2 regions of the Lysinibacillus sp. FSL R5-0849 genome follow, and region 2 is predicted to be linked to the other one. Evidence: predicted binding sites of a transcription regulator. Region 2 holds the regulator's gene; the other holds the start of a gene.
What was found. The regulator LexA, encoded in region 2, represses DNA repair genes until DNA is damaged. The targets are predictions, from matches to a motif close to CGAACATATGTTCG.

Region 1 (7,851 bases), 1.3 Mb from region 2:
CATGCCTATGTAAAATCCTTTCTTTGAGGATTGCTGGACATTGACACTAGCAGGGTAAATCATTAATAACATAACTAACGAAAAAGAAAAGACACTTACAAAGCGGATGATACTATATAAGATGGATGTTTTGGATGCTTCCATAATCGGTTGTATATTTTCAAACTTAATTTGTGGGGTGATACTTACAACAAAGAAAATAAAAATTAAGACAAACATAGGGAAAAGTATTTCTGCTGAACGAGCAAAGTTTTCTATCCCTAAATAGGTAGCATACATAATTATAATAATAAACAACAAGGCAAATGCCATAGTAGGCGTCTCTGGCATTACCTCTGTTTTCATAAAAGCACCAATAAAATACAGTAATTCTCCTCCCGCAAATAGGGTAAGAGAAAGGAAGCCCACCACTGTGATTTTTCCAAAAAAGCGACCGAGAAGTTTTTCATTTGCTTCAATAAAATTCAGTGTCGGTGTTTGGTCCCCTAACGTCACAAATAATTTCACAACAAGCAAACTAAGGACAACACCAATACTTGCAGCAATCCACGCATCTTGCTTACTAGAGCTTGCAATACTTGAAGGGATGATTAAGATGGCAGTACCGATAGAAAGGAGGAATGTGATAATTGTAAATTGTCTTGAACTAATTACTTCTTTTTCCATATAAGTGTCCTCCAATTCATGACGATGTGTCTACTATTTTGTGAGTGAAACGATAAAATCTTTAATTGGTGTAAAAATAAAGGTTATAAAATCTAGAGGACTCGGGATATTTATTTTGAGAGCAATGCCCATATTAAGCGCTGTTCCAATTAGTAATAGGATTGAAAAAACAAGAATGGTTTTGGTCTCTTGTTGCTTTTTGAGTTTCGGGATATATAGTATCGCAATAATGATTGAAATGATTAAGATGGCTATTGCTAGTACCAATCCACTATCCCTCCTTTGGCTTTTTTAATAATGAGTTTTGCATTGTGCCTAAACCTTGTGTTGTCACTTTTACATGAACATGGATTGGTAGATCAGGAAAGATATTTGGCCAATCGTTTTTGATTTTTTTCCATTGTTTAGCATCTGCACGATGTAGGGCATCACCATAGCCTAAAACATCCACTTGGTATTGCTGTTGAATTTTTTCTAATGTTTTTTCAATACGTTCATCGATGCCCTGTGCTGTTTTTTTATTGATATAATCCACCGTTTTATTTTTCGTTAGATTGATATCACATTCGACCTCTCCTACATTTTGTTCCACATTTATTTGGACATCAATTTGCGGTTTCCCATTCTTAAATGATCCCTTTACTTTTGTGGAGGATTTCGTAATCTCAGTTGAGAGTGTACCTTGCTTTGGACAGGTGACGATTTCAATCGTACTTTGTATTTTGTCACTGAGAAAACTAATACTTTTACTTTCTCCCTCTGAAAGTAAACCAATGTATTGATCTCCTTTAAAGATGGCCAATCCTGCATATTTTAACAACACAGGTGTTTTAACACGTTGGACGTTTGTTTGATCGGCCCCTAACCGTTTATCCCCATGAACTTCAATCGCAGAAATCAAAGCCCCATTGTCCTTTTCACTGAGCCTTGTGACCAATTCGTCTATATTAATAGCAATAGTAGAGCCCCAAACTTTTTCAGAAACTTTGAGGGAGTTTAAGATTTTATTAGCAGGAACTTTTTCGATAGGTGTGAGAACATTTAACACTTCCTTAGCTGTAGCCTCATAAGACATGATGACATCGAAATCCTTTCTAAACTCATGGTCTCGTGCAATTAAATCTAATGAATCACTGATTCCATCTTTAGCGAGATCTTCACCTAAAACGACTACCTGTAGATGGGCAAAATATGGCTTCCGTGCAGCAATGGTAGTCATTTTGCGGATGGCCTCAAAAATTGTTTCCCCTCTAGAATGATAGCTGACAACAGGGGAGCGCTGAGTGGAAGCTTGTCGCATGGAAACCTCACTAGGATCAACTATTTGAACGGTAATCTCATACTCATCATCTACTTTGTCTATACCAAGCGCTACAACAATGGCTAATTCATTTAATTCACGCTTACTCCAGCAACCACTTAACAGTAAAGTGAGGATGCATAGTAAGCAGATTACTTTTACTTTTGCCATATTTTATTCCTCATTTGTTCAGTAGTTTTATTTCCGACCTGTTCTTGGGACATATTTATGCCCTCTAACAACGTTTTTCTGATTGACTAAACGTGGACGTGTTAATAAACGTCTACGAGGAAGCAATAAAAATGCATCTTTTTGATCCTGTAAAATTAAAGGAGCAAACGGGCTTAAATACGGTACACCAAATGAACGAATGCTGCATAAATGAAGAATAATGATAATAATGCCAAACATAACTCCAAAAAGACCAAACATAGCAGCTAAGATCATTAATGGAAAGCGCAGTACACGAATCGTATTGGACAAACCATAAGCAGGGAATAAAAAACTACAAATGGCCGTTAATGCCACTATTATAACCATTACAGCCGAGACAACACCGGCATCTACCGCTGCCTGGCCAATTACCAGCGTACCTACGATGGACACAGCTGGACCGATTGTTCGCGGCATTCGAAGCCCTGCCTCTCGTAGTATCTCAAAGGCAAGCTCCATAATAAGTGCTTCCACTACGGCAGGGAAGGGCACGCCTTCTCGTTGTGAGGCGATACTAATTAGCATGGCCGTCGGTAGCATTTCTTGATGAAACGTCGTAATCGCAACATAGAGAGATGGTGCTACCAATGCCAAACTAATACCAAAGAAACGTAAAATACGAATGAGGGAACTAATCATCCAATGTTGATAGTAGTCTTCTGCTGATTGCAAAAAGGAAGTAAATAATGCAGGCACCACTAATACAAAGGGGGTACCATCTACTAGAATCGCCACTTTCCCATCTAATAATTCACCAGCAATAACATCTGGCCGTTCTGAGTTGTAAATGGTTGGAAACATGGTATTTTTAGAATCTTGAATAAAATCCTCAATATAGCCACTTTCTAAAATGCCATCGATATTAATGCGATCTAACCGCGCTAACACCTCCGCAACAATTTTGTCACTGGCGATACCATGTATATACATCACGGCGACATCTGTTTGTGTCACTTCACCGATGACTCGAGACTTAATCCAAAGATTTGGACTTTTTATTTTTCGTCGAATGAGCGCGGTATTCGTACGCAAAGTTTCAGTAAAGGACTCTCGAGGTCCTCTAATAACGGATTCGGTTGAGGGCTCTGTGACAGCTCTATCCTTTGCACTTTTCGTACTTGTTACAATGCCTTCAGCAAAGCCGTCTAATAAAATGACGGTTTCACCATTAAGGATGGCATAATACAATGATGTGAAATTTTCGATATTCATCACATCACCAACAGTTAAATAGGAACTTCGCACATATTGATTAATGGTAGTAATTTCAATTTCTTGTTCTTCCTCAATATTCGCCATTAATTTATCAATCACTGAATCCGAAATCATCGTTTTATCGGATAAGCCATCAATGGAAATAATGGCCAGTCGATGGGGTTCAGCTTCACCAATGGTAATTTCTCGTATAATGATGTCATTGCTATGACCGAGAGTGTTTTGAATGACTTTTATATTTTTGGCAAGGGAAGTATTTAATAAATCGTCCGTTGTAAGGGATGGGGAGGGATCGATCTTGTTTGATATGGACATGGGTTTTCCTCCTCAAATGGATGTTCACTATATATAGAATGGACAACTTTGTGCGGAGATAAACGAAAAAAGGAATGAAATTCTAGCTACTATTTTTCAAATAAAAAAACAGTATTTCCTTTCAGAGACTGAAAGGAAAATACTGCTTTATGTACGATACTCGTATTGTAATTCATCTAAACTAGCATCCACGTCCACATGTAGATTGTGATCGTTAAAGAACCATAAATCTTTTTCATCGATGTAATAGGTTACGCCATCAATGACTGCTTCTGCTCCAATGCCGATGGGCTCTTCTCGCGTCATGCCTAGTGAAAAGCCTTCGTGAAAAGGACTTGAGCCACCATAGCGTGCATAAAAGCGAATAGTATCGCCAGGTTCTACTTCCATCTCTTGTTTGAACCATTGTAGGGCTTCATCTGTCAGTGCAATTTTCATAGCGAATGCTCCTCTCTTCTTACAGCCATTTTACCTTTGGCTCGGTGCCATTTTTAATACGTACAATATTGGCACGATGACGATAAATAATAAAGGTAAATAAAAAGGCTACCAAGATGCTTAATGCAAAGTCACCTGTAACAAAATAATAAACGATTGAATAGATAAGTGCTACTAAAGCGGCTATCATAGATGTTAAGCTGACGATTTTTGTGATTTTCAATGTCACAAGAAAGGCAATTAGGAGCAAGACAAACAATGGCCATGAATAGCCTAATAAAACACCTGCTGATGTGGCAACGGCTTTTCCACCACGGAAATTGGCGAAGATTGGAAACATATGACCAATCACTGCAACAAGACCTAGGATTAAGGAATGGATAGAACTGTCTGAGAATATTGGAAGTGCAGCTAGTAAGACAGCGGCAGTCCCTTTTAGAACATCCATCACAGTCACAACAATACCAGCTTTTTTTCCTAATGTTCGGAACGTATTGGTTGCTCCAAGATTACCGCTTCCATGTTCTCGGATATCGGTATTATAAAAAATTTTACCTATCCATAGCCCTGAAGGTATAGAGCCGATTAGATAAGCACATAAAATAATAAGTCCATTGATCATAGTTGGACTCCTTTCATTCATAGTCCATCACTTGGTACTAATAGTTTGTAACAAGTATTTTACACTTTTTCTTGCTAATCTACAATGTTATGAAGGAGATTTCGTAAGGAGTCTTGAATTCAATACAAAAGAAACTAAAGTAAGTTAGAGATAGGCTTTTAGGCATGATTGATGAAAGAACGAAAAAATTCTTTATCAAAATATAGGCAAAAAGGCAATTTTGTCATTCGTTCATTCCTTTGGTAGAATAGAAGTCTAACTTTATTCATTTACATGACATTGACGCATCAACTATATTGCAACTAAATAAGCTACGATGCGTCAGGTGTTTACGGATACTAGTGGTAGTCTGTCTTGCTTAAATTCCAATTTTAAGCAACTGTTGAAGATGTTTACTATTTAAAGTGTATATTAAAACTGTGAGCAATTTTTAAAAATTTAATGGGACCTGTCGCTAACTATTGACAGGAAATGCTATTATTATTAGGATGAGAACATAAATAGAACAAGTGTTTGTTTTTTGGAGGGGAATTTTTTTGACGAATAAACAGTCACCTAGCGTCTATAATGATGACGCTATACAAGTATTAGAAGGATTAGAAGCGGTGCGCAAACGACCAGGCATGTATATCGGTTCCACAGATGGCCGTGGACTTCATCACCTTGTGTATGAAATCGTTGATAATGCGGTGGATGAAGCATTGGCTGGCTTTGGATCTCATATTATTGTCAAGATTCACAAAGACCAGAGTATTAGCGTACGCGACTTTGGCCGTGGAATGCCAACTGGTATGCATAAGATGGGTAAACCTACTCCTGAAATTATTTTTACTGTCCTTCATGCAGGTGGTAAGTTTGGACAAGGCGGTTATAAAACGAGCGGCGGCTTGCACGGTGTAGGTTCTTCTGTCGTGAATGCGCTATCCACATTTTTAGAAGTAACCATCCATCGTGATGGTAAAAAATATCGCCAGCGCTTCGAGCATGGTGGACATCCAGTGACAACACTTGAAGAAATTGGTCAAACGAAGCAGACAGGTACGCTTGTTCATTTCCTACCTGATGAAACGATTTTCTCTGTTACAAAATATAATTATGATACGTTAGCAGAACGTTTAAGGGAGTCAGCTTTTTTATTAAAGGGCTTAAAAATTGAATTAATTGATGAGCGCGAGGAAGGTAAAAATGATATGTTCTTTTATGAGAACGGCATTGAAGCTTTCGTTGCTTATTTGAATGAAGAGAAAGATGTTCTTCATCCTGTGAAATATGTGGAAGGTATTCAAGATGATATTGAAGTAGAGTTCGCCTTCCAATATAACGATGGTTATTCTGAAACGATTTTGTCGTTTGTTAATAATGTACGGACACGAGATGGCGGTACCCATGAAACAGGTGCAAAAGCAGCTCTGACGCGTGTTTTTAATGAATACGCAAGAAAAATTGGTTTATTAAAGGATAAGGATAAAAACTTGGAAGGAACGGATATTCGAGAGGGCTTAGCAGCTATCGTATCTGTCCGTATTCCTGAGCACTTATTACAATTTGAAGGACAAACAAAGGGCAAGCTTGGTACAAGTGAGGCCCGTTCAGCAGTAGATAGTGTGGTGTCTGAGCAAATTTTGTATGTGCTAGAGGAAAATGCTGAATTGTCGGCATCTCTTGTGCGTAAAGCGATTCGTGCGCAGCAAGTACGTGAAGCGGCTCGTAAAGCTCGTGAGGATGCGCGAAATGGTAAGAAAAACAAAAAGGGTAGTACGATTCTGTCAGGGAAATTAACGCCTGCACAGTCACGTAATGCGGCGAGAAATGAATTATATTTAGTCGAAGGTGATTCAGCGGGTGGTTCTGCAAAACAAGGTCGCGATCGTACATTCCAGGCAATATTACCACTGCGCGGGAAAGTTATTAACACGGAAAAAGCCAAGCTTCAGGATATTATGAAAAACGAAGAAATTTCAACGATTATTCATGCGATTGGTGCAGGTGTTGGAACAGATTTTGCTGTTGAGGATTCAGCCTACAATAAAGTAGTCATTATGACCGATGCTGATACAGATGGCGCTCATATTCAAGTATTGCTATTAACGTTCTTCTACCGTTATATGCGTCCGCTCATCGAGGCTGGTAAAGTCTTTATTGCATTACCGCCACTTTATAAAGTTTCTAAAGGGACTGGCAAAAAAGAAGTGATTGAATATGCTTGGACAGAAAATGATTTACAAAAGGCCATCAAACAAGTTGGAAAGGGTTACATATTACAGCGCTATAAAGGTCTTGGTGAGATGAATGCAGACCAGCTATGGGATACAACAATGAACCCTGACACACGTACATTAATTCGTGTCACAATCGAGGATGGTGCACGTGCAGAGAGACGTGTCACGACGTTAATGGGCGATAAGGTAGAGCCACGTCGTAAATGGATCGAAGCCAATGTAGACTTCGGTATGGAGGATGATGCTAACATTTTAGAAAATGAATTCATCCAACAAGAGGAGGGCCAAGCATGAGTAGCACAGAAAAGTTTCAAGATTTACCTTTAGAAGAAGTAATGGGTGACCGTTTTGGTCGCTATAGTAAATATATTATTCAAGACCGCGCGTTGCCAGATGCACGTGACGGTCTTAAACCTGTACAGCGTCGAATTTTATATGCGATGTTTACAGAAGGTAATACACACGAAAAACCTTTCCGTAAATCGGCTAAAACAGTCGGTAATGTAATCGGTAATTACCATCCACACGGAGATAGCTCTGTCTATGAGGCAATGGTACGTATGAGTCAGGATTGGAAAGCTCGTCATATGCTCATTGAAATGCATGGGAATAACGGTTCAGTTGATGGAGATCCGCCAGCTGCCATGCGTTATACTGAGGCAAGACTATCTGCGATTGCGGGTGAAATGTTACGAGATATCGGGAAGAAAACGGTTGAATTCGTACCAAACTTCGATGATCAGGATATGGAGCCAACTGTTTTACCAGCACGTTTCCCTAATTTACTAGTAAACGGCTCTACAGGGATATCTGCGGGTTATGCAACTGATATTCCACCTCATGCACTAGATGAAGTGCTAGAT
Region 2 (7,851 bases):
CTGTTTTCACTTCAATCAATGTTGGTTTGCCAGTTGATTTTTTAGCTTCTTCAATAGTTGCATTAATCGCATCAACATCTGTGCCATCTGCAACTTTTAAATAATTCCAACCATAAGATTCAAAACGTTTTTGTACGTTTTCTGAGAATGACTTTTCTAAGTCACCATCTAAAGAAATATCATTAGAATCGTAAAGCACGATTAATTTTTCAAGTTTTAAGTGACCAGCTAATGAAATAGCCTCTGCTGCAACGCCTTCCATTAAGTCACCATCACCACATAATGCAAATGTATAGTGGTCAACGATGTCATGACCTGGTTTATTGTAAGTAGCTGCTAAATGACGCTCAGCCATTGCCATACCTACAGTCATGGCAATACCTTGTCCTAGAGGACCAGTTGTCGCTTCCACACCTACTGTATGACCATATTCAGGATGTCCTGGTGTTAATGAATCCCATTGGCGGAAGCTCTGAATTTCCTCCATTGGTAAACCATAGCCGCCTAGATGAAGTAGGCTGTATAGAAGCATGGAACCATGACCAGCTGATAATACAAAACGATCGCGATTATACCATTTTGGGTTCGCTGGATTATGGCGTAATTGTTTTGTCCAAAGCGTATAAGCCATTGGCGCTGCCCCCATTGGTAAACCTGGGTGACCAGAATTTGCTTTTTCAATAGCATCGATTGACAAAGTTCGGATAGCATTAATTGCTAATAAATCCGCATGTTGAGTCATTATATTGTGACATCCTTTCTCGTCCTATAATTGTTCTTCTACAGTTTAGTCAACATTGCTTTAGAAAACAATGCTTTTGTAATACTATTTGTATTTTCATACATACTTTATTGAATTGTGTCACATTAATTTAGAAATTTATTTTTTTTCGCTTGTCTTACCTTCTCAGGCGTGACATCATTTCCTTCTGCATCAACCACTTTTACGTTTTCAATCGTATCACGCATTGTTGCTCTAAATGTATCTAAGTATTCCTTACGAAGCGCTGTTCGCTCCTTTGCCTCTTCATCCGTTAGTTGACCGCTTTTCGCTTTAGCAGAAAGTTCATTTATACGGTTAATTTTTTCTTTTGATAACATCGTTACACACCTTTCAGTACCTACCTTATTGAACTCAGTATGCAAAGTATAGCACGGTTTCCCATTAAATGCAGTTATACCAACCCCTATTCAAGCTGTTGAAATAAAAAACACATGACTTCCAGATGTTTGAAGTGTATAAATATTATATGGAAGGAAAAATTTAACTATCTATTGGAGGATATACATGTGAACGTGACAACTAAGCGATTACTCATTCGAACATTTCAAGAGCAGGACTGGGAAGCTGTTTATAGCTATACTTCAGATGAAAAAGTGATGCACTATATGCCTGAAGGTGTTTTCAATGAAGAACAGGCAAAGAAATTTATTGCAGAAAATAGTAACGACAAAGCAAAACATTTTGCTATTGTTTCAAATAATTGCGAGCAAGTGATTGGTCATATCGTTTTCCATCCTTGTTTCGGCGATCATACTTATGAAATCGGTTGGGTACTAAATCCAGCTTATCAAAATCAAGGCTTTGCTTCTGAAGCTGCTCGTGCTGTATTAGACTATGGATTTAATGAAAAGAAACTTCATAGAATTATTGCAACGTGTCAGCCCGAAAATATCGCTTCCTATAAAGTTATGGAAAAGATCGGAATGAGGCGTGAAGGATATTTTAAAAAGTGTATACCATATGGGAATGAATGGTGGGACGAATACTATTACGCAGTTTTACATGAAGATTGGAATATTTTATTAGAAGATTAGAAGAACGTTAAACGCTTGTGAAAATGCGCGCCTATAAACGTTGTTGGGCACTGCATCTATGATCCGACCATACAATTTAGCTTGATGAACTTCTGAAGAAGTCCTATTGAGGAGGTATGTTTCGATGGCAAAATTTCATCCTGATTACATGATTACTATGAAAGATTTTGTAAAAGAACACTCAGACCTATTACGAAAACAAACGCAAGACGTTGCCATACCAGTTCCCTTAGAGGACCGACATATATTATTTTCTATGCTTCAATATTTAAAAAACAGCCAAGACCCGATTTTAATAAAAAAGTATAAACTCCGTCCTGGTAGTGGCCTCTCTGCCAATCAAATTGGCGTAGATAAGAGAATGTTTGCTGTACTTTTTGAGAATCACGACCAAAAACATGAAATGATGTTCATTAACCCAAAAGTAATGAGCCATTCTTTCAATATGATCTATTTGCCTGAGGGTGAAGGGTGTCTGTCTGTTAATCGACCTGTTCACGGTTTTGTACCAAGATATGAACGAATTAAAGTAAAAGCCTATAATATTGATGGACAGGAATTTATTATGTCTTTAAAAGGCTATGAATCTATCGTTGTACAACATGAAATCGATCATTTAAACGGCATTATGTTTTATGATCGAATTAATAAAGATAACCCTTTTCAGCTACCCAAAAATGTTATTATTGAAAGCTTATATTAAAAAAAATTAGCGGGCTATATTATTTGCCTGCTAATCTTTCTTGATGCTCTTGGAATCGGCGATGTACGGTTGCCTTACTTACCTCAAAGCCTAGTCCTCTAAGCGTAATGGAAATTTCCTCAAAGGTAAAACCACGATTCCGTAGCTTCACAATTTCATCAACAGGGAGTTCTTTCCGTTCCTGACCATGTGGATTGCCACGATTGGATAGGTTATTTTCAGGGCGATAGCCATTTTCAACAGCACGTCGCATACCTCTGCGGATTTTTGCATTATGTATTCTACGTTGATATTCCTCTACAATTGCTAAAATCTCTAGTAGCATCGTATCCATTTCGTTTAATTGGACTGGTCCTGCATCACGCATCGAATAAACATCTGTTGCTGATTTTTGTAATAAATGCAATACTGCCATTCTTGCATTTCCACGACCTAAACGAGTTTCATCTTGTACAAAAAGAGCTTTTATTTCCTTCTCTTTTATAAAATCAAGCATTTCAAGTAAGCCTTCGCGTTCAACATCATAACCGCTATGCTTATCTTTAAAAACACCCTTTACTTCATAGCCTTGTTCTTTAGCATAGTGCACTAATTCTTCTTGTTGGCGCTCTAATGAGGAGCTTTGCGTTTCTTTTTCAGTACTTACTCGGCAATAGACAACAGCCGTCATTTGATTATTTTTCATTGTTCGTTTCTCGCAATTTCAATAGTTTTGATGGGACTGGCTTGATCACTCAAAACTGGAATGACTAGAGATTTACCTGCCACGATTTTAATGTCTGCTAACTCATTTTCTGATTTGACAAGCTTAATCCAATCTTCTTTACTCATTTTACCACGGTATTGTTCTGCTAACGACCACAAGCTATCCCCATGTTCGATTTGAATTTCAGCGTAATTAACATCCCCCGGATCAGTGATGTAAAGGTAACTTGCGAAGAGTAAACAAGCACCTAATAATATAGTGATATGTGTATTTTTCTTTAGCCATGTCATCATTAAAACCTCATTTCTAGAATGTTTGTTCGGAATGTATGTTCTCATAATAAAGCGAACAAACGTTTTTGTCAAACACTTTTCGAACCTATGTTTGCATACGTGTTCGCATTCTGTTATACTATCAAATAAGAAGATTGATATTAGAAAAAAGAGGTGAGCAATCATGAAAAAAGTATCGAAAAGACAAGAGGACATTTTAGCGTTCATTAAAGACGAGGTACGAGCTAAAGGGTATCCGCCATCAGTCCGTGAAATCGGGGAAGCTGTTGGACTTGCTTCAAGTTCAACTGTTCATGGTCATTTGGCTCGATTAGAACAAAAGGGTTTTATTCGTCGAGATCCAACTAAGCCACGTGCTATTGAAATTCTTGAGCCTGAGGAATCCATCCAAAAGCAACATGTCATCCATGTACCACTTGTAGGGAAGGTTACAGCAGGTTCTCCTATTACAGCTATCGAAAATATTGAAGAGTATTTCCCACTGCCAGATACATATGGCACGAGTGAGGATCAGTTATTCATGTTAGAAATTATGGGTGAATCGATGATTGAAGCAGGAATTTTAGATGGTGACTTAGTGATCGTAAAGCAAAAGTCAACGGCCATTAACGGAGACATTGTTGTAGCCATGACAGCTGAGGATGAAGCTACTGTAAAACGCTTCTTTAAGGAAAAAAACCATTTCCGTTTACAGCCTGAAAATTCATCAATGGAACCGATTATCGTCGATCAAGTATCAATTTTGGGACAAGTTGTTGGTCTTTACCGCCGTGTACATTAATTAAATGAGGGTTTGAGGATTGTGTTCCTTCACTGAGCATATATCCTCTTTTTTACGCAAAAAAAAGAATCCATTAACTATTGGATTCTTTTTACAATGACCTCTCTATGCTTCTTTTTTAAATTTCAAGCTCGCTTCAACAAATGCTGCAAATAACTTTTGTGCATGCTGATCTCCCGCTACAGCTAATTCCTCTGGGTGCCATTGGACAGCCAAACAGAATGGTAATTCTTCATGCACCACTGCTTCAATAATGCCATCACTTGATTTCGCTGCAACTTTTAAATTCTCCGCTAGTACATTCACTGACTGATGATGAAAAGAATTGACGGCAATTTTCTCTTGTTCCAGAATAGTCGCTAATAAATTCTCCGCAATAATTTGTACATAATGCGTTGCTACTGACCTACCAGCTTGTTGCATATGTTTGATTAGCTTCGTACTATAATGGTCACTATCAATGTCCTGATATAACGTCCCACCTAATGCAACATTTAATATTTGGATACCCCGACAAATGCCAAAAATAGGCATTTTACGTACAAATGCAGCCTCAATTAATGCTAATTCCACGGCATCTCTAGCTGGATGAATTTTACCTAGCTTTGGTGAAGGCTCCGCTCCAAATAGAAAAGGATGTACATCATAGCCTCCCGATAGCATTAAGCCATCCGTAAGGGCTAAAATTTGAGCAGCATCTTCCTCCACACCTAACGGAATAATAAGGGGGATACCACCCGCCTTAATAATACTTTTGCTGTAAGCAGCATTTAAATGAGCTGATAAATCATCTTCTACAAAAGCTGTAATTCCAATAATCGGCTTCACTTGATTCCCCTCCACAACATTGAAGATTAAACACTTACCAATAACCTAAATACCAATTGATGAACGAATCTCCGTAGAAATAAACAATAGTAGCGGCTAATGCAATAGATGGACCAAAGGGAATATGTGTTTGTCTTCCTTGTTTATGCTTTAATAAGACAACTATTCCGATTATCATACCTATGATAGCGGCAATAAATAAAGTCAACAACGTATGAATAGTACCGAGAACGAGACCAATTAAAAAGAAGAATTTAATATCGCCCCCTCCCATTCCACCTTTCGATAAGACCGCAATACTGTATAATATGCCAAAACCAACGAGTGCACCCACTAGGCTGTCCCACCAAGGTGTTAAGGGTGACAGTACACGTCCTATGACCAAAAAAGGCAAAAAGAATAAAAGAATCTTATCTGGAATTAACAGATAGATAAAATCTGAAACAACTATAATGACTAACAATGAGATGAACGATAAAGCTACTATAAATTCTAAACTCCAGTTTAGCTCCAAATAAGCAAAGGCGAATAATCCCCCAGTTAACAATTCTATCACTGGATATAGCCAAGAAATTTTAAAGCCACAGCCTCTACATGTTCCTCTTAAAAACAGATAAGACAATACTGGCACTAAATCAAGAGCCGTCAATTGTCTCTGACAGCTCGTACAATGGGAGGAAGGATATACAAGAGACTCCTTCCGCGGCACACGTAAGCCAACTACATTATAAAAAGAGCCAAAGACTAGACCAACTAAAAAAATGATAATTGTATAAGCCATTTCCAAATTTATGTCCTCCTAAACCAATAGGCGCCCATACAATAAGTATGATGCGCCTATTCATATAATTATTGTAGTCTTGCTCAGCAATCCACGTATCGAATGTTATTCAAAACAATGGACATTGAAAATGAGTGATGTATTTGAAGAATATTTCATAAAAGGTTTGAAGTCATAAGGTACGAAGAAAGAGGGAGTAGAGTAAGAGTAGTATCAGTTTAGCACAATATAAAAGAGATTCCAAAAATTATTGGAATCTCTTCAATTTATTTCCTCAGCAACCTACCAGACAACAGCATGCCAATGCCACCAATTGTTATAAATAGAACAGCTCTAATTAATAAATCAAGGGCTGATAAGTCAAAGAAAATAAGCTTGATAAACGCAATGACTAAAATAACAAAACCTGTAGTACGAAGCGTTTTTAAATGTTGTGTGGAACTAAGCCATAGCGAAATGCTCGCTGTGAGGAATAATGTAATCGTTGTAAGAGCTATACTTAGCTTCCAATCAAGTAGATGACTATACGTAAATTGATGAACAAGCCCCCATATTGAGATCATTGTGAGTACGACACCTGAGCTAACAATAGTGTCTACATATTTCCCCATTCGCTCTTCATACAGCCGATAAATACGGCCCTTTACTAGAACGTCTACAATAATCGCCATAATTACTGCTATATAAACTAATCTGGTCATCATATTTAAGCTATCCATCATAGAAGGCTTTGTGCTGATCATCAAAGATAATACTATAAAGAATGCTCCAAGGACAGGTGTTAAAGCACGCCCTTTGAATTTCTCTGACACGAGCAGAGATCCTGCAAACAAAGCAGCTAGTGCAATACACATCAAATACTGAATACCATTTGTTGCCGCGAAATAGGCTGAATCTAGTTTGCTCATATATGCTAAGAAGTAGCCTGTGGCTATTACTGCTAAAATATCTATGGCATATAAATCCTTCATGACTTTCTCAAAAGGTGATAACGTTTCTTTTGGGCGTCTAGCATACAAGTAAATGACTACTAGATAAATAATTGGCATGAACAGACTTAAATGCTCAAAGCTAATAAATGGTGTCGGTTCATGGAAAATGAAGTTTAGCAATAATGTAATCACAAGGAAAAATGATGTGACTACCTTCATCATACTGGCACGTAATCGTAAGCTCATCATTACACCTGCAAAAGCGATCAATGGATATAGTAAATCATCCACTTTATCAGGGATATTCATAATAAGTAGCGTATTACATACGGCAATAAACGCGAGTGTTATAGCACTATCAAATACTTCCTGCCATTTTTGACGATGACTATAAAACGCTAATGCTATTAATAAACCAATGAAAATAAGTAGCACCGCTTCTCCATATTCGAGTGAACGTATGATCAGGTTCATCAGCAATAAACTAAATGACCCTAACGAAAATTGGAGACCAATATGAAGAGGTTTCCATTTAGATTGTGCATTATATAATCGACACCAGCTTACATAAAAGATTGCTAGTATAGCAAGTAAACCAAAAGCAAAGACAACTTGCTTGTCATGATTCATAAATGCTACAACACCTATTGCTAGCACTGAGAAAAAGGTTGAAATATAAAGAGCAAGCTTTTGCTTGTGCTGTTGGACAACCAATTGCAGCATGGCAAATAAAACGATAACAAATAGTAAAATAATGACGGTACTAAAGTCCATATATTCTAATAAATAAGGTAGTAATAACGAGGTAAAAGCAACAAAAACAGTTAATGCCTCATTTTTCTTTAAGTAACTTATGGCAATACCATAGCCAATATAAAGAACCGTAATACCAAGTGCTGGTGTAAGATGGATGATTTCATACAAAATGGCACTAGCTGCAGTCGTTAATATCCCAACAATGAATGCTCCACCATATAATGAGACCGTAATAGCAGGTGAGCCTACTTTT

Region 1: parE (DNA topoisomerase IV subunit B) is a predicted target of LexA. The motif match lies at 5,272-5,285, and genes of this name have one in related genera.

What each region holds. Positions count from the first base shown of each region.
Region 1 covers NZ_CP152004.1:2,476,282-2,484,132, reverse strand. Annotated here, with positions in the region: gene MKY80_RS12100 (endospore germination permease) at 1-666, opposite strand, end outside; gene MKY80_RS12095 (hypothetical protein) at 700-933, opposite strand; gene MKY80_RS12090 (Ger(x)C family spore germination protein) at 938-2,137, opposite strand; gene MKY80_RS12085 (spore germination protein) at 2,165-3,709, opposite strand; gene MKY80_RS12080 (HesB/YadR/YfhF family protein) at 3,857-4,147, opposite strand; gene plsY (glycerol-3-phosphate 1-O-acyltransferase PlsY) at 4,167-4,769, opposite strand; gene parE (DNA topoisomerase IV subunit B) at 5,306-7,282, shown strand; gene parC (DNA topoisomerase IV subunit A) at 7,279-7,851, shown strand, end outside.
Region 2 covers NZ_CP152004.1:1,209,309-1,217,159, reverse strand. Annotated here, with positions in the region: gene tkt (transketolase) at 1-742, opposite strand, end outside; gene MKY80_RS05695 (DUF896 domain-containing protein) at 868-1,101, opposite strand; gene MKY80_RS05690 (GNAT family protein) at 1,291-1,818, shown strand; gene def (peptide deformylase) at 1,943-2,521, shown strand; gene MKY80_RS05680 (recombinase family protein) at 2,541-3,206, opposite strand; gene MKY80_RS05675 (LysM peptidoglycan-binding domain-containing protein) at 3,203-3,565, opposite strand; gene lexA (transcriptional repressor LexA) at 3,684-4,301, shown strand; gene MKY80_RS05665 (gamma-glutamyl-gamma-aminobutyrate hydrolase family protein) at 4,407-5,129, opposite strand; gene MKY80_RS05660 (A24 family peptidase) at 5,164-5,916, opposite strand; gene MKY80_RS05655 (DUF2339 domain-containing protein) at 6,177-7,851, opposite strand, start outside.